One region of the Bradyrhizobium sp. BWC-3-1 genome, then DNA from elsewhere that is predicted to be linked to it. Evidence: predicted binding sites of a transcription regulator. Region 1 holds the regulator's gene; each other region holds the start of a gene.
The links. Region 1 encodes LexA, which represses DNA repair genes until DNA is damaged. Its sites were predicted from a motif close to TGTTCNNNNTGTGTTCNG; they were not measured.
Positions count from the first base shown of each region.

Region 2: RX329_RS03535 (ATP-dependent Clp protease adaptor ClpS) is a predicted target of LexA. The motif match lies at 3,168-3,185, and genes of this name have one in related genera.
Region 3: RX329_RS11435 (ATP-dependent helicase) is a predicted target of LexA. The motif match lies at 1,395-1,412, and genes of this name have one in related genera.
Region 4: RX329_RS02925 (helicase-related protein) is a predicted target of LexA. The motif match lies at 4,299-4,316, and genes of this name have one in related genera.

Region 1 is NZ_CP136625.1:4,427,252-4,432,378, reverse strand. Features, by position in the region: gene glp (gephyrin-like molybdotransferase Glp) at 238-1,449, shown strand; gene lexA (transcriptional repressor LexA) at 1,626-2,327, shown strand; gene RX329_RS21465 (hypothetical protein) at 2,822-3,256, shown strand; partial or broken gene RX329_RS21460 (ComEC/Rec2 family competence protein) at 3,395-5,093, opposite strand.
Region 2 is NZ_CP136625.1:735,493-740,619, forward strand. Features, by position in the region: gene RX329_RS03530 (tannase/feruloyl esterase family alpha/beta hydrolase) at 1-1,394, shown strand, start outside; gene RX329_RS03535 (ATP-dependent Clp protease adaptor ClpS) at 1,416-3,134, opposite strand; gene RX329_RS03540 (MarR family winged helix-turn-helix transcriptional regulator) at 3,344-3,811, shown strand; gene RX329_RS03545 (enoyl-CoA hydratase) at 3,829-4,599, shown strand; gene RX329_RS03550 (methyl-accepting chemotaxis protein) at 4,734-5,127, shown strand, end outside.
Region 3 is NZ_CP136625.1:2,357,262-2,362,388, forward strand. Features, by position in the region: gene RX329_RS11435 (ATP-dependent helicase) at 1-1,230, opposite strand, end outside; gene RX329_RS11440 (DUF1328 domain-containing protein) at 1,472-1,645, shown strand; gene RX329_RS11445 (thioesterase family protein) at 1,651-2,157, opposite strand; gene RX329_RS11450 (FAD-binding oxidoreductase) at 2,245-3,669, shown strand; gene RX329_RS11455 (hypothetical protein) at 3,720-4,082, shown strand; gene RX329_RS11460 (SulP family inorganic anion transporter) at 4,089-5,127, opposite strand, start outside.
Region 4 is NZ_CP136625.1:616,299-621,425, reverse strand. Features, by position in the region: gene fdxA (ferredoxin FdxA) at 1-193, opposite strand, end outside; gene RX329_RS02930 (S4 domain-containing protein) at 326-568, opposite strand; gene RX329_RS02925 (helicase-related protein) at 618-4,034, opposite strand; gene RX329_RS02920 (DUF3108 domain-containing protein) at 4,624-5,127, opposite strand, start outside.

The DNA.
Region 1 (5,127 bases):
CGATTCAGGCCATGGCGCGTTCTCGCCTTGCCATGATTTTCGTCGCTTCCATGACCACTCTCCTGCCGATCTGTGACCTCCTTCGGATCATGCCGCGACGCGCTTGATCCTGCCTTCCGGAACAATGTGAAGGGGCGGGATGACTGTGCCTGCTCAGCCGCTTTTGCCTCTGCGCCTGCGCTCGGCTAGAAGACGTGCGGAACATTCGCCCGAACGTGCCGAGCAGGAGTTTTCGCCGTGGCCTTGATGCCGGTTTCTGACGCGCTTGCCGCGGTGCTGGCGGGTGCAGAGCCGCTGCCGGAAGAAATGATTTCCCTCGACGAGGCCTACCATCGCGTGCTCGCGCGTGACGTCGTGGCGCGGCGCACGCAGCCGCCGCAGGCGATGTCGGCGATGGACGGCTACGCGGTGCGCGCGGCCGATGCCGCGACGATCGATTCGGAGCTCACCGTCATCGGCGAAGTCGCAGCGGGCCGACCGTTCGAGGGGACGGTCGGAGCCGGCGAGGCCGTGCGGATCTTCACCGGCGGCGTCGTTCCCTTTGGCGCGGACGCCGTCGTGATCCAGGAGGACACGATCGCCGCCGGCAAGCGGATCACGATCAAGGAAGCCGCAATCGCCGGCCGGCACATCCGCCCCGCCGGCGTTGATTTCCGCGAGGGCGACGTGCTCCTGCGCAAGGGAAGCCGTTTGACCGAGCGAGACCTCGCGCTCGCCGCCGGGATGAATCATCCGCACCTTGCCGTTGTCAGGCGTCCGAAGGTCGCGATTCTCGCCACCGGCGACGAGCTGGTGATGCCGGGCACCACGCCCGGCCACGGCCAGATCGTCTATTCCAACGGCTACGCCCTGCACGCGCTCGCCCGCAGCGAGGGCGCCGAGACCATCGACCTCGGTATTGCCGCCGACACGCTCGAGGCCACCACCGCCGGCATCCGCCGCGCCCGCGAGAGCGGCGCCGACGTCCTGATCACGACCGGCGGCGCATCGGTCGGCGACCACGATCTGGTCCAGCAGGCACTGCGGGACGAAGGCATCGCGATGGCGTTCTGGAAGATCGCGATGCGGCCAGGCAAGCCGATGATGCACGGGCGACTCGGCGCAATGGGTGTGATCGGCCTGCCGGGCAATCCCGTATCGTCCTACGTGTGCGCTTTCCTGTTCATGGTGCCGCTGATTCGCGCCCTGTCGGGCCGTTCAGTGATTCACCATCGCCGTGAACGCGCCGTGCTCGGCCGCGACGTCGGCGCCAACGACCAGCGCGAGGACTATCTGCGCGCGCATCTTGAGGAGCGTGACGATGGCACACGCGTCGTTGTTCCCGTCAATCATCAGGACTCTTCGCTGCTTGCGAATCTCGCTGCAGCACAGGTACTTCTCGTCCGCGCACCATTCGCGCCGAAGGCCGAAGCCGGCACGGCTTGCGAAGTGTTGCGGCTCCCCGTCTGAGCGCCCCCGCAACGCGCGTTCCGCGCACTTTGCTCTGTTCACGGTAAATTAAGCAGTTGCGGAACATGTATCGAACATATAGTGTCTGTTCATGATTTGTTTCGAGCATGCAGCGGCTTATGGCCGAATTCAGCGTCTCGGAATCGGACGACATCAACCGGGGGACTTTGGTCGAGATGTTAACGCGCAAACAATACGAGCTTCTGCGGTTCATCAGTGAACGTCTGAAGGAAAGCGGCGTGCCGCCCTCCTTCGACGAGATGAAGGATGCGCTCGATCTGCGCTCGAAGTCGGGCATCCATCGCCTGATCACGGCGCTCGAGGAGCGTGGCTTCATCCGACGCCTGCCCAACCGCGCCCGTGCGATTGAAGTCATCAAGCTGCCGGAGCTCCAGGCAGCCGCTGGCAGCCGCCGCGGCTTCACGCCGAGCGTCATCGAGGGCAATCTCGGCAAGGTGCGTGCGAGCGCGAGCCTGCCCGCTGACGAGGGCGAACGTCCCGTCGCGGTGCCGGTGATGGGCCGCATCGCGGCCGGCACGCCGATCGAGGCGTTGCAGACCCGCAGCCATACTATCAGCGTACCGCCTGACATGCTCGGCTCGGGCGAGCATTACGCGCTGGAAGTGCGCGGCGACTCGATGGTCGAAGCCGGCATTCTCGACGGCGACATGGCCCTGATCCAGCGCAACGAGAGCGCCGATACCGGCGACATCGTGGTGGCGCTGATCGACGACGAGGAAGCGACGCTGAAGCGCTTCCGCCGTCGCGGCGCCTCGATCGCGCTCGAGCCCGCCAACGCGGCCTATGAGGTCCGCATCCTGCCGCCCAACCGGGTGAAGATTCAGGGCAAGCTGATCGGGCTTTACCGGAAGTACTGATACCGGGAGTCCTTTCTATCGGCAGTACTTCATATCGGAAGCACTTCATGCCGGAGGTGCTTGGCGCCTCGCGCGCTTCCGATCGGCATCGCCGGTCAGAGATTGGAGCGGATCATCGTCCGCTCCGGCTGGATAGCCTTTCTGGTTCTGCACAGACTATCCGGCCCCTCCTCCAACGCTGGCTCCTCGCCACGCCGACGAAGCAGCACCGCTTCAAGCAGCACCGCTTCGCGGCTCGGTTGTTCGAGGAAACAGCGACCAGCGGTCAAGTTCGGCCGTTGCAGCCAAGTTGGCAATGTTCGCGTACGCGCCTCCCGAATGCATCGCGGCGAGCTTTGTTCCTATTGAATTCGGGAAAGATAATGTGATCGCGGCTTGCGGAAGCCAGCCGCAGATTTGCCCACAACCAAGCACAGCGTTCGTGCTTCCACTCTGATAGAGGCCTGCGCCTCGATAAGAGACGCGGGTTGCTATCCCAGCATGAGGAGCACCCGATGTGTGACTACAGCCTACATGCCGTCGCGTCGCGCCCCGCCGAAGTCGGCGAGACGATCGTCACGACAAGCTTCCGCGGCACCTCGACGCGCGGCTTCGCCTCTGCAGCCGATCCGTCCGTCGCCGTCTGCCTGCTGCCGGGGACGGAGCTCGCCTTCGCCGACGACGTCCGCTACGACAATCGCTGGATCTGGACGCGCACCATCAATTCCCGCGTCGGCAAGTTCGGCAAGATCGATCCGCACGTTCCCGACCGCCATCATGATGCGATCGAATTCCCCGACGGCAAATACGTGCTGGTGACGCAGCTCGTCGAAGGCCAGCGCGCGACGGTGCTGCAACTGCCGGTGACTCAGTCGGTCACCGAGCGCGAGCACAAGGCGCAGATCACCGCCGACAGGCAGCCGACCGTCACGCACCTGCCGATCGGCTGACAGAGCCGCCCTCCGGCTACGAGGTCGGAGGTCAGGATTGAATCGCCATCGCCGGCCGTGGCCGGCGAGATGGTGTGGTTTGCGCCCCGCGAATCCGAACGGACGCACCGAACCACTGCGTTGCTCCGCACCATCAGATCAATCGTCGGCTTGCAGGTCGGTGTCCGCCGGCGTTGCGTCCTTGATGCGAGGCGCGGTCGACTTTGGCGCGAGGCTGCCGTCGAAATCACCCTCGCCGGCGCCGGCCGGCAACCAGGGGCGGCTCGTGCCTCTCGCCCTCACTGCCTGAACCACAAAACCGTCACCACGCTGCGTCAGCGCCAGCGCGCTCTGGCTGGCGAGCCGCTGCCGATCGACCACCATCGCCGCGCAATCGGGCGGCGCGGGACGAGTCGTCACCACCAGGGCGGCCCGACTGCAATCGTCTGCGAGAGCGTCGACGCGCAGTGCCAGCGCGACCAGCCTCCCGTCGGCCAGTGGCGTCACGCAGCCGGATTCGTCGCAGGACACGCCATCGGCAAGCGAGGCTCTGCCCGCCTCGCGCGGATCGGCGTCGGCAGCGAGCCATTCCTTGAGCAGAAAGCCGTCCTTGTTCGTCCTGATCAGGTGCAGATATCCGTCCCTGCCCCGCACCGCGACGCTCGCGCCATCCCCGGCAATCAGGATGTCGGGCTGCCGCGCCGACAGTCCCCAGAGGATCGCTGCCAGCAGCACCAGGGCGCCGGACCAGCGCAGCGGCGTGCGCAACAAGCCGAGCACAATGATTCCCAGGCTCGCCGCGATCAGCGGCGCGATCCCGAACGCCGGGATGCGGCCCACCGCGCCCGGCAAGGCCGCGACCCAGCGCGAGACCGCGACCATCCACTCGATGCCAATCCCCATCAGCCACCAGAACACGCTGTCCAGCCCGAACGGCGCAGCAAGCAGCCCCAACAGCCCCGCCGGCATCACCAGCGCAGAGACCACGGGCATCGCGCCGAGATTGGCGAGCACGCCGAACGGCGTGACACGGTGGAAATGAAAGGCGGCATAGGGCGTGGTCGCAAGTCCCGCAATCAGCGAAGCCATGAACAGCATCGCAATCTCGCGCCCACCCCACATCGCAATGCGCGCAGTCGCCGAATTGTCCGGCGAGGCAAACAAATTGGGCATGCCGATTTGCACCAGTGCGACCAAGCCGAGCGTTGCCGCAAACGACATCTGAAAACTCGGATGCACCAGCGCTTCCGGCGCGACCGCCAGCACGATCAGCGCAGCCACAGCAAGCGTGCGGAAGGTGATGGCGCGGCGATCGACCATCACCGCGATCAGCACCACCGCCGTCATGAAGAACGACCTTTGCGTGGCGACCTCCGCGCCCGACAGCAGCAGGTAGAACGCAGCGGCGACCAGCGCGGCGGCGGCCGACCATTTCTTGATGGCGAAGCCGGCTGCCAGTCCGGGGATCAGAGCGAGCAGCGCGCGCACCGCGAAGAACACGACGCCGGCAACGACGGCCATGTGATAAACCGGAGATCGAGAGCACGTGGCCGAGGCCGGAGATGAACATCGCATCGTTGACGGGCGTGGTGATCGCATCGCGCCGCCCGGTGAGCAGCGCGGTCGCGATCGCCCGATTGTCGCCGTCGAGCGTCGCCCGGATGCGGGCATCGATCGCATCGCGCAGGCCTTGCATGAAGGCCGCGTAACGCAGCCGTAAGCCGCCGGTCTCAGGCGGCGACGCCACCGTGATGGCGCCCATCGCGAAGCCGGAGGCGCCGATGCCCTGGAAGAACATGTCACGCGAAAAGTCGTAGCTGCCGGGCCGCACCGGCGCGAGTGGCGGCATCAGCCGCGCGTATACCGTCTAAGATATTGATTTCAGACGCATT
Region 2 (5,127 bases), 3.7 Mb from region 1:
CCGATCCCAAGGCGCCGCCGATCAAGTTTCAGGTCAATTTGCCCGTCGAATGGAACGGCCGTTCGCTGCAATATGGCGGCGGCGGATTCAATGGCGTGCTGATCACGGGCCTGGCGCTGCCGCCGGCCTATCCCTTCGACAAGCCGTCGCCGCTCGCGCGCGGCTTCGTCACCTACGGCACCGATTCCGGTCACGAGTCCAAGCCGGGCGAGCCGCCGCAGCTGTTCGCGCTCAACGACGAAGCCTTCGAGAATTTCGCCCATCGCGCCTACAAGAAGGTGCGCGATGCCGCCGTCGCGCTGATGCAGCGCGCTTACGGCAAGGCGCCGGAGAAAATGTACTTCATGGGGTCGTCCGAAGGCGGCCGCGAAGGCCTCACCATGGCGCAGCGCTACCCTGATGATTTCGACGGCATCTTTGCTCGCGTGCCCGTCATCAACTGGGTCGGCCTGCAGCATGCCGGCACGCGTTCGGGGCTCGTGACCATGGGCGATGGCTGGATCAATCCGGCGCAGGTGAAGCTAGTCGGCGATGCCGTGCGGGCCGCTTGCGACAAGGCCGACGGCTCCGATGACGCGCTGGTGCAAGATCCCGTTTCCTGCAAGGCGGCCTTCAAGGCGGAGACGCTGCGTTGCGCGAGCGGCAAGACGGGCGATCAGTGCCTCACCGACGCACAGATCAAGGCGATCGAGACCTTGCATGCGACCTACAAATTCCCGTTCGCGCTCGCCAATGGCCTCGACGATTATCCAGGCTGGGGCGTGTCGGGCGAGGACACGCCGGCGGTCGGCCCGACCGGCGGCTGGGTCGCGTGGTGGCTTGGCACGGCGCCTCCCGCGCAGCCGCCCGCGCCCAATAATGGCATCGCCTGGATCTACGGCGCCGGCGGCATCCAATACGTGTTCGCGCGCGATCCCAAGCTCGACGTGACGACGTATAAGCCCGAAGCGCACAAGGCGCGGCTGCTCGAGGTCTCCAGCCTGATGGATTCCACCGACCCCGACCTCAGCCGCTTCCGCGCTCGCGGCGGCCGGCTGATCATGCTCGAACATATGGCGGACTACGCGCAAAGCCCCTATGCCGGCATCCGCTATTTCGAGAACGTCGAACGCAAGGTCGGCAAAGCCGAGACGGCCGAGTTCGCGCGGCTCTACACCGCGCCAGGGGTCGACCATGTCGGCTCCGGCGCGCCGGCCAATGTCGACATGCTGAGCGTGCTGGTCGACTGGGTCGAAAAGGGCAGGGCGCCCGGCGATCTGGAAGTTACCGAGCAGAAGGTCGAGGCGCCGTCGTTTGCGACGCTTCGCGCGCTGCCGCTGTGCCGCTGGCCAACGTGGCCGCACTACAAGAGCGGCCCAGTGACGGAGGCGTCGAGCTTCACCTGCGCGCCGTAGCAGGCGCGCCACTTCGGAGCGTCACCCGGTGGCCATTGCCTGCGCGCCGCCGAGCAGCTGCGCGTTAAGCCGGCCGCCGGAGAACAGCATGTCGTCAAGGGCTTCGTCGATATCGGCGGAGATCACGGTGTTGCCGCCGTCCCGCGCGATGCTTCCTTGCGCCAGTCGTCGCATCAATTCCTTGATGAAGGCGCAACTTGTGCCCGCGCTGCGCCGGGCAGCCTCTGCGATCACCGCCCCATCGAGCGGCAGTCCCTTGCCGTAGAGCCGGACCAGCTTGCCGCGGCCGGTCTCGTCGGGCAGCGGCACTTCGATGGCTTGATCGATGCGGCCGGGACGACCCGCGAGAGCTCCCTCGAGGTCCTCCGGCCGATTGGTGGTCAGGACGAACAGGATGTCGGCATCTTCCTTCAGCCCGTCCATCTCGTTGAGCAGCTTGTTCAGCATGGATTCCTCACACGGCCCCATGTCATCGCGGTCACGGGCGATGAGATCGACATCCTCGATCACCACCATCGACGGCTGGAGCAGCCGTGCCAGGCTCATATAGGCGCCGAGCAAACCGATCTGCTCGGCCGTGATGATCAGCGTCGTATGCCCGGGCAAATGCGTTGCCAGATAGCGGATCGTGTGGGTCTTGCCGGTGCCCGGCGGCCCGTACAGCAAGATGCCTTTGCGTGTCGATTGGCCCAGCCGGCGCAATTGGTCTCGGGTGTTGACGAAGGTCAGAACGTTGCGATCGAGCAGCCGCAGGGTCTGCTCCGGCAGGATCACCTCGTCGCGCGTGACCTGCGGCAAGCGATGCACCGTGATGCCGCGCGAGCGACCGCGATAGTCGGAATCGGCATCGAGCGACAGGATCTTGCCGCGATAGGTCCGCGCAGCCTGTACGGCTTCTTCCAATTCACTGAAGCATTGCTGGACGAGAGCCGCGCCTGCGGAACCTGAGGGTACCAGGATTTCGATCCGAATTCCGGGCTCGCGACTGTATTCGCGGTGTGCGCAGAGCAAAACCGCATAGCGGAGATGATCCTGCTCACACAGCCACAGCCCGTTATCCAGACACTTGACCGGGCTCTTCTCGCCTACGTCGACGTCGGAATATTGCAGCGGGGCAATCGCGATCGCATAGCGGCCCTCCTTGAGCAGTCGTGGAATCGACAGCGTTTCGTAGCGCTGCTCCTCGTTCAGTCCCACCAGCCGGATGGCCTTGCCGAAGAGCCGGTCGACGGCGGCCTGGAGATCGACCCGCATGTGGCCAGGAAACTGGCGGATCGTGGTCACGAGTTTGCTGCGCGCGGTGCTGGCAAGGTGCCAATCGAGAACGTCGCAAGCAAAGTCGAAATCTTCCTCTTGTTCGTTCGAGGGTTCATCCGCCGCACGCATGCAGTCGCTGCACAGCCAGACCGTTCGGTCGCCGATACGAACGTCGGTCTGTCCCTCAGGCTTGCCACAGAGTTCGCAAGGAGTCTTGACCGCCTCTAGCGTGACCTGCAGTTGGTGGCCGGCCAATTCGATGGATTGTTGCGCAGATTTGAAAAGGGCTTCGGCAACCGATTGCGGGTAAGGTCCGCAAACCGCTTTTTCCTTCTGCTCGATCTGGGTGATCAGCGCGGTCGCTTCACGGTCTGATTTGCCGAAAACCTGCCGAAGCAGATCCATCACGAATTGGTCCGGCGTATCATCGTCATTATGAATTACGAGCTGGGTCGGCTGGTTCTCGCCACGCATACTGTTCATCACGAAAGGTCTCCGGGACAATCTATGATTGAATAGAACGAATAGAGAACATAAAAGGAAGCGGCCGTCAAGCGTGACGGCGGCGGCTAATTGCGATTGGTGGGTGAGGTCCTGGTGCGCCGGGGCGGCCCTGTTCCTCGACGACTGCCGCGGCACATGTCCAGCTGCCGTCCTTTGACAATCTGATCCGCCTCGATTATCTATTTCGCATGCGAAATAAAGACGCGGGCGCGAGACACCATCGGTTGATCTACCTGTTGAGCGTGGCGCAGCGGCGCGTGCAGCGCTGGATGGCGGCGCAGCCTTCGAGCGAGGTCACGCCGGCGCAAGCGGGGCTGCTGTTCATCCTCGGCAAGCAGAACGGCGTCCTGATGGGTGAGGTGGGCGCGGCGCTCGACATGGGGCCGGCCGGCATCTCGGGGCTGGTCGACCGTACGGCGGCGGCTAAACTGGTCGAGCGGCGCGCGGATCACGAGGATGGTCGCGCCTGGCGCGTCTGGCTGACGCCGAAGGGGCGGACGGCACTGGCGCAGGCGAAGGCCAGCGCGGCACAGGTCAACGCGGCGTTGACGGACGGATTCACCAGTGCGGAGATCGATATCGTCGCGCGCTGGCTGACCAGCATTCAGGACAAGTTTCCAAGACAGCTTTCAACAGAGCTTTCTAGAGATCCATAGGAATAGAGGAGAGACCCATGACCGAGCACGTCCGGATCCGGAACGACGGCGGAATTCTCACGCTCACGCTGGCACGCCCCGACAAGAAGAATGCGCTGACGGATGCGATGTACGGCAAGCTCGCCGATGCCATCGAATCAGCCGAGCACGATCCGTCGGTCCGCGTGATCCTGATCCGCGGCGAAGGCGACATGTTTACCGCCGGCAACGATGTCGGCGAGTTCGCGGCGGTCGCGGCGGGCAAGTCGGAAGGAAGCCGCAACGTCGTGCGCTTCATCCAGTCGCTGGCGCGCTGCTCCCGGCCCTTGGTGGCCGCGGTGCAGGGCCGCGCCGTCGGCGTCGGCACCACGATGCTGCTGCATTGCGACCTCGTCGTGCTTGCCGCCAACGCGCAATTGTCGACGCCCTTCGTCAGCCTCGCACTGGTGCCGGAAGCAGCTTCCAGCCTGCTGATGCCGGCGCGCATCGGCTATGCGCGGGCCTACGAGATGTTCGCGCTGGGCGAGACGGTGCCGGCCAAATCCGCGCTGGAATGGGGGCTCGCCAACCGCGTCGTGCCGCTCGACAAGCTCGATGCCGAGGCGCTCGCGCTGGCGCAGCGTCTTGCCCGTCAGCCGGCCGGCGCACTCACCGCCACCAAGAAGCTGATGCGCAACGGCGAGACGCTGGTCGCGCAGATGAATGCCGAAGGCGAGCAGTTCGGGCTGCGCCTGCGCACCGCTGAGGCGCGCGAGGCCTTCACGGCGTTCGCGGAACGCCGCCCGCCGGATTTCACCAAGGTTGCGTGATATCCGGGACTGCGCTGAGGCTCGTCGGGCCGGAAACTCACGCCCATTCGATTAAAACCTTAACGGAACATTGGCATGTCGCGGGCAAGGTGGCGCTCGAAAGAATAGGCCCCCCGACCCAGGCCCCCGACACCATGGCAATGTTTAAGAAATCGGTAAGTTCGCTCCTTCTGACCTTGATGGCCCTGCTGGCTGCGGGTGCGCTGGCCTCCACGGCGATCCAGATGGTTGGGGCGTTCGGCCGCTATAGCGACAGCCTCGAGACCGCGCGGCTTGCCGCGGCCGACAAGGCGATCTTCCATGGCGTGCTGGCGCTGCGCAACAATCGCGGCGATGCCCAGAGCGCGATCCTCGGCGAGGATGATCCGCGAGCAAAACTCGAGGCGGCGGAGAAGGCCGAGCAGGGCGGCTATGACGCCATCGGCGCCGCGCTCGCCACCGTCGATTTCGCCCGCCGCGACGAACTCGCCGGCACATTGAAGCAGGGCTGGAGCGCCGCCGCGCCGCAATTCCAGCTGTTCTACGACG
Region 3 (5,127 bases), 2.1 Mb from region 1:
CTCGGTGCGCAGCGTCTTGCCGAGCCGGCCCTCGTTGTGGGCGATCAGGTGCGAGGCGGCGGCGAGGATGTGGCCCGTCGAGCGGTAGTTGCGCTCGAGGCGGATGACCTTGGCGCCGGGGAAATCATGGTCGAAGCGCAGGATGTTGTCGACCTCCGCGCCGCGCCAGCCATAGATCGACTGGTCGTCGTCGCCGACGCAGCAGATGTTTTTGACGTGGCGCGTCTGCTCCTTCTCCCCGCTTGCGGGGTCGCGACGAGCTTCGCTCACGCTGAGAAGGTCAGGATGAGGGGCTGCCTCCACGAGCTCAGCTTGCTGAGAGTCCCCCTCACCCGGATCGCTCGGGCGCGCAATTGCGCTGCCGGGCGATCCGACCTCTCCCCGCACGCGGGGAGAGGCAAAAGAAGTCGGCGCTTGGGACAGCAGCCGCAGCCACAGATATTGAGCGACGTTGGTGTCTTGATACTCATCGACCAGGATGAATTTGAAGCGCTGCTGGTACTGCCGCAGGATATCCGGGTGCTCGCGGAAGATGCGGATGTCCTCGAGCAGCAGATCGCCGAAATCGGCGGCGTTCAGGATCTTCAGCCGCTCCTGGTAGCTCGCATAGAGCTTGCCGCCCTTGCCGTTGGCGAACACGGCGGCTTCGCCCGACGGCACCTGCGACGGCGTCAGGCCGCGGTTCTTCCAGCCGTCGATCAGCCCGGCCAGCATGCGCGCCGGCCAGCGCTTGTCGTCGATATTGTCGGCTTGCAGAAGCTGCTTGAGCAGTCGGACCTGATCGTCGACGTCGAGCACGGTGAAGTTCGACTTGAGCTGCGCCAGCTCGGCGTGGGTGCGCAGGATGCGCCCGCCGATGGAGTGGAAGGTGCCGAGCCACGGCATGCCTTCGACGGCATGGCCGAGCATCTGACCGAGCCGATGTTTCATTTCGCGCGCGGCCTTGTTGGTGAAGGTCACCGACAGGATTTCGGATGGGCGGGCGCGGCCCTGGCTCAGGATGTGGGCGATGCGCGTGGTCAGCACGCGGGTCTTGCCGGTGCCGGCGCCGGCCAGCACCAGAACCGGCCCGTCCAGCGTCTCCACAGCCTCGCGCTGCTCCGGATTGAGCCCGGACAGGTATTGCGGGCCTACCGAGGCGCGCGCACGCGCGGCGATGCCGCCGGCTGCGGGCTGGTGGTCGGGGACGCTCTGGGACGTGATCTTGCTCGGCTCGGTCATGCGAATCATTTGCCCCACGTTGGCACCGCGGGGTGGTGAAAGGGGAGCCTTCTTAACAGGGATTGGTCCCTATATGGGGCCGCGGACAGGGGTTTTCCACGTGCGCCGAAAGCCAATTTGTTCCTGTCGGTCAGGCGAATTTCCGGCTTCAGCGGCCCGGAACCATTGTTCCGAGTTGGCGATTGGTTCTGCAAGTGAGGCGCGTCAGCCGCGCCGATCGCAGACAGACATCGAAACAGAGGTTCGGATCATGCTTAGCTGGGTAGTTACGTTTCTGGTTATCGCCCTGATCGCCGGTATCCTGGGCTTTGGCGGCCTCGCCGGCGCGTCGATCGAAATCGCCAAGATCATCTTCTTCATCGCAGTCGTGTTGTTCCTGGTCTCGGCCGTTGTCGGACTGGCACGGGGTCGTAACAGGGTTTAGCGCGCTTACCGCTTCGAGGGCATCGCCACGTTCCGGCCGATGCCCTCGGGCCGCGGGACGGCGCTGTGGGCCTTGACCACCGCTGCGATGCGCTCACGGATGTCTGGGGGAAAAGCCGCCACCTTTCGTGAGCCCATGTCGATGTGAAGCGACATGTTTTCCGATGTGGCGGACAGCCATCCTTCGGTCGCGTGCCGCAGCTCCTGGAAGGTGTGCAGCCGCTTGTCGTCGGCTTCCAGCAGCCAGACCGAGACCTGCACGAGATCGTCGAGGTGGATTTCGCGCAAATACCGCACGTGGCATTCGGCGGTGAAGGTCGAGCCGCCGCGCTCCTTCATGTAGCCCGGTCCGATCCCGAGCGTCAGCCACATCTGGTCGATCGCGCGGTCGAACATCACGTTGTAATAGGCCATGTTGAGGTGGCCGTTGTAGTCGATCCATTGCGGCTCGATCTGCATGATTGACGAGCGGAACGGCACGCCCTCGATCGTTGTGGCAGCAGTCTCCGGCATGTGTCCTTCCCCAGCTATGCGTCCGGTCGCTTGACTTGACCGGTGAGATGTCCTTTGCCACGGTTCGTCTCGTCGGGAGGAACGTCCGTGGGTACGACCATCACCAATAATCCGCCGCGGCCGGCGCCGAAAGCCCTCGCGAGCGCGCTGGAGCAACTTGCCGCGCGGTTCGGCAACCGCCTCATCACCTCGCAAGCCGTCCGCGAGCAGCACGGCCATACCACCACATGGATCGTGAACCAGCCGCCGGACGGCGTGGTGATGGCGCAGGAGACTGCCGACATCCAGGACGTGGTGCGGATCTGCGCGAAAAACGGCGTGCCCGTCATCGCCTTCGGCACCGGCACCTCGCTCGAGGGCCAGGTCAACGCACCCGCCGGCGGAATCTGCATCGACCTGCGCGACATGAACAAGGTGCTCGCGGTGCATGCCGAGGACCTCGATTGCGTGATCCAGCCCGGGGTCACCCGCAAGGCGCTCAACGAGCATCTGCGCGACCAGGGCCTGTTCTTCCCGATCGACCCCGGCGCGGACGCTTCCCTCGGTGGCATGGCCTCGACCCGCGCTTCCGGCACCAATGCGGTGCGCTACGGCACCATGCGCGACAGTGTGCTGGCGCTGAAAGTGGTCCGCGGCGACGGCGAGATCATCACGACCGGCACGCGTGCGAAGAAATCATCCGCCGGCTACGACCTGACGCATCTGTTCGTCGGCGCCGAGGGCACGCTCGGCATCATCTCGGAGCTGACCATCCGCCTGCGCGGCATCCCCGATACGATCGCGGCCGGAGCGGTGTCGTTCGAGACCGTGCACGGGGCGTGTCAGGCCGTGATCCTGGCGATCCAGACCGGTATTCCCGTGGCGCGCATCGAGCTGCTCAACGCCGCGCAGGTGCGGGCCTGCAACGCCTATTCGAAGTTGACCCTGCCCGAAACGCCGCTGCTGCTGATGGAATTCCACGGCAGCGAGATAGAGGTCGCCGAACAGTCCAAGGCCTTCGGCGAGATCGCCAGGGATTGCGGCGGCGGCGATTTCTCCTGGACCACCAAGCCGGAGGACCGCACAAAACTGTGGCAGGCGCGGCACGACGCCTATTGGTCGGTGAAAGCGCTGCGGCCCGGCGACAGCATCGGGGTGGTCGCGACCGACGTTTGCGTGCCGATCTCGCGGCTTGCCGAATGCGTCGGCGAGACCGAGGAAGATCTCAAGCGCCTCAACCTGTTGTCGCCGATCGTCGGCCATGTCGGCGACGGCAATTTCCACTGCTCGCTGGTCTGCGACACCAACGATGCCGACGAGATGGCGCGCGGCGAGGAGTTCATGCATCGGCTGGTCGAGCGCGCGCAGGCGATGGACGGCACCTGCACTGGCGAGCACGGCATCGGTCAGGGCAAGCAGAAATACCTCAAGGCGGAGCTCGGGCCCGAGGCGATCGACGCGATGCGGGCGCTGAAAAAGGCGCTCGATCCGCAGAACATCTTCAATCCCGGGAAGATCGTACCGGAGGCGTAGCGCGCGGCGTGGCCGCCGTTTATGCTCGCTCCCTCACCACGGAGCAGGCAATGCAGTGGTTCGCGCGCAAGACGCGTCAGGACATCTGGGACGAAGCGATCGAACGGCCGCTCGGCGACATCGAGGCCGCCGAGCGCATCCGTGCGATCTGTGACGCCGCTGCGGCGAGCGCGGCAGGTAGCGCGCGCAGCGACAAGCGCGACAGCGAGCGCTACGAGCGCGCGGCGAAAGTCGCGATGGAAATCGCGATGAAGATCTCGGATGGACTTATGCGCGACGACGCAGTCCGTCGCATCGTCGATCTCTGCATGAAGGCGAACGACCTCAAGACGGCGCAAATCCTGTTTCGCGCGATCCATGCCAGCTGGATCCGCGAAACGATCCAGCGCGATCACCCGCCATTGGCGCAGTGAGCCCAGTTATCGCGCCAACTTCCGCACGGCCTCGTCGACGCTGTGGAAGACACGCTCTCTCGGCAGGGCGTCGAACAATCTAAACCGCTCGAACGCGTCCTGCGCGCGCACCGATTCCAGCCGGGCCAGCGCGACGGTGACGCCCTGTTCGCTGCACGCCCTGAACACGTCCAGCAGGATCTGCGCGGCGGTGAAGTCGATCTCGACCATGCCGCTCGCCTCCAGCACCAGCAGCTGTGGCGGCGTCGTGCCGAGCACCTTGATCACGTCGCTGCGAAAGCCGGGCGCGTTGAGGAAGGACAGCGGCGCCTGCAGCCCGAGCACGGCGACGCCGGCGATGCGCTCGCCGGCGATGTGCGGATGTGCCGGCCACCAGATCGTGGTGCCCGGCACGCGCTCGAACTCGACCAGCCGCGCGCGCGTCGTGCTCCAGATGCCGTGCAGCAGCGACAGCACGATGCCGAGGAACGCGCCTTGCTGGATCGGCAGCACGATGATCAGCGCGGCGGTGGCGGCGATCAGCAGGAATTCGCTGGGGGATTGGCGATAGATCGTGACGATCTGCTTCACGCGGATGATGCGCAGCGCGACGAACAGCAGGATGCCGCCGAGGGCTGCGTCCGGAACGTGCTGCAGCAATCCCGTTCCAAACGCGAGCAGCGCCAGCACGATCGCAGCGGCGGCGAGACCCGCGAGCTGCGATTGTCCGCCGGTCTCGGCGACAATGCCCGTCCGCGGCGGGCTGGCATTGACCGGAAACGCACCGAACAGGCCCGACAGTACGCAGCCTACGCCCGCGCCGAGAAAATCGCGATCGACATCGGCCGGCTTGTCGGGATCGGACGGGAATGAGCGCGTCGTCGCCGCGGTCTGCACCATCACCACGACCGTGATGACAAAGGCGAGCGGCACGAGGCGGACCCATTGCTCCGGTGCAAGCTCGGGGAAGGTCGGCCGCGGCAGCGTCCCCGGCACGAGGCCTACGACATTGACGCCCTTGCTCTCGAGGCCGAGCGCGATCGTGGCCAGGGTCGCGGCGACGAGC
Region 4 (5,127 bases), 3.8 Mb from region 1:
TTTCCAGGCCCGGTTCCGTGTCCGGCTTGATGGCATCGGCGGGGCATTCCGGCTCGCACACGCCGCAGTCGATGCACTCGTCAGGATGGATGACGAGCATGTTCTCGCCCTCATAGAAACAGTCGACCGGGCAGACCTCGACGCAGTCGGTGTACTTGCACTTGATGCACGCTTCAGTGACGACGTAAGTCATCCAACGCTCCGAAAAGCTCTTTTAAAAGTCGCGGCTTGCGTAGCGCGGATGGCCCGGCGCCGCAAGCTCAGGAACGGCCGATCATGACGGCTTTATGCGCTTGATCGACCAAGAAATGAATTCAAAGCGCAATTAATTGCGCTGAGAACTTGGCGGGCCTTCACCGAGCTCTTCGTAGAGCACACGGGCCGAGGCGGCATCGCCACGGCGCTCGTTGAAGGCGATGACTTTCAAGACGCGCACGGTGCGATCGAGCGCGATGGTGAGCACGTCGCCGATCTTGATCGCATGCCCCGGCGATTTCTCGCGTGCGCCGTTGACGCGAACATGGCCGGACTCGACAAGCGCGGCCGCGGAGGTGCGCGCCTTCACCACCCGCGCGTGCCACAGCCATTTGTCGATGCGCTGCCGCTCGGTCGTGGGCTCACTCCTTACGCCCGGACAGCTGCTCCTTCAGCGCAGCGAGCTTCGCGAACGGCGAGTTCGGATCGACCGGACGATCGCGCTCGCGCGGGGTGGCGCTCGATGCGTAGGGCCGCAGCGACGGGCCGCCCTGGCGGTCGCGGCCCTTGTCGCGGTCGCGGCCACGGTTATCGCGGCCCTTGTCGCGATCGCCGCCGAACTTGCCCTTGTTGCGGTCCTTGTTGTCGCGGTCCTTGTTGCCGCCATTTTTGCCCTCGAAGCGGCGGTTCTTGTCGTCGCGGCCCTCGGGACGCGGCGCAGCTTCGGCGCTACCTTCTCGCGGCTTGCGGAAGTCCCTGCCACCATCTCGACGATGACCGCCGCCATGGCGATGGCGCTCACCGCGCTTCTCGCCGTCGGCGGCAGGCTGGGCTTCGCCTTCGGCAGGCGCAGCGCCGGCTTCAGCGGCCGCCTGTGGACGCGGCTGGTGATGACGCTGGTTGCGATGGCGCTCGTGGCGCGGCTTGCGATCATCGTGACGGCCCGCGGGACGCCAGACCTCAATGAGCTCGGGCTCGGCGGGCGTCGCCGCGGCTTCCACGGGCGCTGCCGCATCGGCCGACGCAGCGGCTTCAGTTGCAGCGGTCTCTGCAGGCGCGGTTTCGGCAGGTGCGGTTTCGACAGCTTCAGCGGGGGCAACAGGCTCTTCCGCAGGTGGCGCGATGCCGGGAGCGTCTTCCGGCGTGACGGAAGCTTCGAGCGCCGGCTCGTCATGCGCGGGCTCGTCGTGCTGCTCCATCCCGGGCGCGTCTTCGACGGTCACAGGCTCGGCAGCGGCTTCGATCGCGGCATCCGCAGGGGTTGCGGCGTCCTCGACCGGCGTTTCGGTTGCGGGCGTCTCTTCGCTGGAGGCTTCAGCAACAGGCGCGTCAGCAATAGGCGTCTCGGCAACAGCCGCAGCCGGCTTCGCCGGCAGCGGCGGGCGCTTGTCCATGCGATAGCCGAGCGCACGCAGCACGGAGGCAAAGTCTTCGCCGGCGGAGCCGGTGAGCGAGGTCATCGCCTGCGTCACCACAAAGCTGCGGCCGTCGAATGCCCCGGCGGGCTTTTCGCCAGACGCGTTCTCGCGCCAGGCCAGCGCCGGACGGATCAGATCGGCCAGGCGCTCGAGGATATCGACGCGCACGGCGCGCTCGCCGGCCTGCTTGTAGCCGAGCACGCGATAGGCATCGCGCGGCAGCTGCTTGTCGACCGGGAACGAGGTGCGGCCGGAGCTTGCCAGATGCTGCGCGCCCGACAGCGCGGAGGGATCGACATTGTCCTGCTTCAGCGCCCAGAGCAGCGCGGCCAGCGCACGCCCGGCCGGCTTGAGCAGGCCGGGGAAATAGAGGTGATAGGCGCCGAAGCGGACGCCGTATTTGCGCAAGGTCGCCCGCGAGGGCTGGTCGAGATCCTTCAGCTCGTTGGCGATCTTCGGGCGCTCCAGCACGCCGAGCGCCTCGACGAGTTGATAGGCGATGCCGCGGGCGATGCCGGTGACGTCCTCGGCCTTGCTGAGCTCGAACAGCGGCCCGAGCAGCTTTTCGATATGCGTCTTGAGCCAGAGCTCGAGCCGGGCCTGCACCTTGTCGCGGGGGGCGCCCGTGAGGCGTTCGTCGGAGATGATGCGGATGCGCGGATGCAGCGCCTCCTCTGCGGCAGACAGCCGCGCCACGGCGTCGCCGGTCCAGCGGATGATGCCTTCCGAGGTCAGCACGAACTGCTCGTCCGGCGCATTGCTCAGTTTTTCGGCGCGCGCGTTGATCTCGCCGGCGAGCACGGCCTGCGCTGCAGCCTGCAACGCTTTCGCATCGGAGCCGGCTTCCGCCGCATCCGGTGCAAAGGTGAAGCCATCGAGGCGGCCGATGACATGGCCTTCGACGATGACTTCGCCGGTCTTGCCGATTTCCGTATTCAAGCTCGTGTTCTCCCGCAGGCGGCGCATCAATACACTGGTCCGGCGATCAACGAAACGCTCAGTCAAGCGTTCATGGAGCGCATCCGATAATTTATTTTCGACCTCGCGGGCGATCCCCTGCCAGCGTTCGGGGTCTTTCAGCCAGTCGGGGCGGTTGGCGACGAAGGTCCAGGTGCGAATCTGCGCGATCCGGGCCGACAGCGTGTCGATATCGCCGTCGACGCGGTCGGCCTGGTCGATCTGGGTCCTGAACCAGGCGTCGGGGATGCATCCCTTCCGCATCAGGAAGCCGTACAGCGTCGTCACCAGCTCAGCATGGGCGGCCGGCGACAGCTTTCGATAATCCGGGACCTGGCAGGCCTCCCACAGCCGTTCCACGGCGTCCTTGCCATGCGCGACATCGCGCACCTCGGCGTCGCGGGCGGCGTGGTCGAGCACGCGCATGTCCTCGGCAATCGGCGCGCGCGTCAGCGCCTCGTGGCCGGGGGCCAGGTTCAGCGAGACCTGGAGCGCGCCGAGGGAAGCAAAATCCAGCTTCGAATTGCGCCATTGCAAAACCTTCACGGGATCGAAGGTGTGGTTCTGCAGCGCATTGACGAGCTCGGGCTCGAACGGGCCGCAGCGGCCGGTGGTGCCGAAGGTGCCGTTGCGGGTGGCGCGGCCGGCGCGGCCGGCGATCTGGGCGAATTCGGACGGCGTCAGGCGGCGGAACTGGTAGCCGTCGTACTTGCGGTCGGAGGCAAAGGCGACGTGGTCGACGTCGAGATTGAGGCCCATGCCGACGGCGTCGGTGGCGACGAGGTAATCGACCTCGCCGTTCTGGAACATCGCGACCTGCGCGTTGCGGGTGCGCGGCGACAGCGAACCCAGCACCACGGCGGCGCCGCCATGCTGGCGGCGGATCAGCTCGGCGATGGCGTAGACCTCGTCGGCCGAGAAGGCGACGATGGCGGTGCGGCGCGGCTGCCGCGTGATCTTGCGATCACCCGCGAATTCCAGCTGCGACAGGCGCGGCCGCGTGATCATGGAGACGCCCGGCAGCAGCCGCTCGATGATCGGGCGCATGGTCGCAGCGCCGAGCAGCAGCGTCTCGTCGCGGCCGCGGCGGTTGAGGATGCGATCGGTGAAGACGTGGCCGCGTTCCAGATCAGATGCGATCTGCACCTCGTCGACGGCGAGGAACGAGACGTCGAGATCCCGCGGCATCGCCTCGACGGTCGAGACCCAATAGCGCGGCGCTTTCGGCTTGATCTTCTCCTCGCCGGTCACGAGCGCGACGGCATCGGGGCCGAGCCTTGCTGCGATCTTGTTGTAGACCTCGCGCGCCAGCAGGCGCAGCGGCAGCCCGATCATGCCGGAGGGATGCGCGAGCATCCGCTCGATGGCGAGATGGGTCTTGCCGGTGTTGGTGGGACCAAGCACCGCAGTGACGCCGGCGCCGGGAAGCCGCTCGGAAGCGAAGGGAGAGGAGGAAAAAGGCATCTGGGGGATTAGGTAATGGCGATTGGGGCGAATGTCAGTGCTGTTTTGGGGCGGTGGCGCGAAGGGCCCGCCTCACGCGCTGGTGTCATCGCCCGGCTCGACCGGGCGATCCAGTATTCCAGAGGCGGCGCAGATCAAACCGAGAGGGCGCGGCGTACTGGATGCGCCGGTCAAGCCGGGGCATGACGGCGGAGAATGCGGCGCCTCTCCCTGAACCCAGCGCAACTGTCTCACTTTGACGCTTTTCGCGTTGGCTTTAAGCTTCGGAACGAGTTGAGAACGAATCGCGGCCGAATCGCTGACTCCCCCTTGAGTCCTGTTCCGTTCACGCAAGATGTCGCGGGAGGCTTGTTGGGTCGCACTAGATGGAGTTTTGGCCCGCCGCACAAGCGACGTTTCGGTGGCGGATTCGTTAAAGCTGGGGACGGCGCGGAGTCGAATCAGAATCGGGGAGGAGTCAAATGGATTCCCGGTTCTCGACCCGCTCCAAACAAAAAGCGCGAAAACAACCCCATGCACAGTAGGCATGTCATTGACATCGCTCGCATTTATTTTCGCCAAAAGGGAGATCAGCGCAGGGACGGCAGGCCTACTGCGTCTTCGCGACCTTGGGCGGCTGGGCGCTGGTGATGAAGCTGGTCGCTTCCAGCATGGCCGGCCCGAGCGGCGTCGGCACTTTCAGCCAGAACGGGACCAGGATGCGCGTGCCGGCGATCGGCGCGAACGCGACCTCGATGTTGCGCTGGGCGGCGAGATATTTGATCACGGGACGGTCGGGGATGTAGCCGGCGATGGGCACGAAATACAGCGAGCAGACCACGACCTGGCCGTGATAGCCCTTCTCCGCCTTGACGTTCTCCATGCGCTTGAAATCGAGCTTGAGCTCATAGCGCATGCGGCCGTCGAACACGGCGGCGCTGCCGTGGCAGGCGTCCGCCGACAGCACGTCGCCGGTGCCGGATACGCGCACCAGCGAGGCCGTCATCGGGTCCCAGACGCCGCGGCGATGCGCATCGGTGACGACGATGCGGTCGGGATCGACCGGCGGCTCCGGCAGGATGGCAAAATCCTTCACATTGCCCTTGTCGAGCGT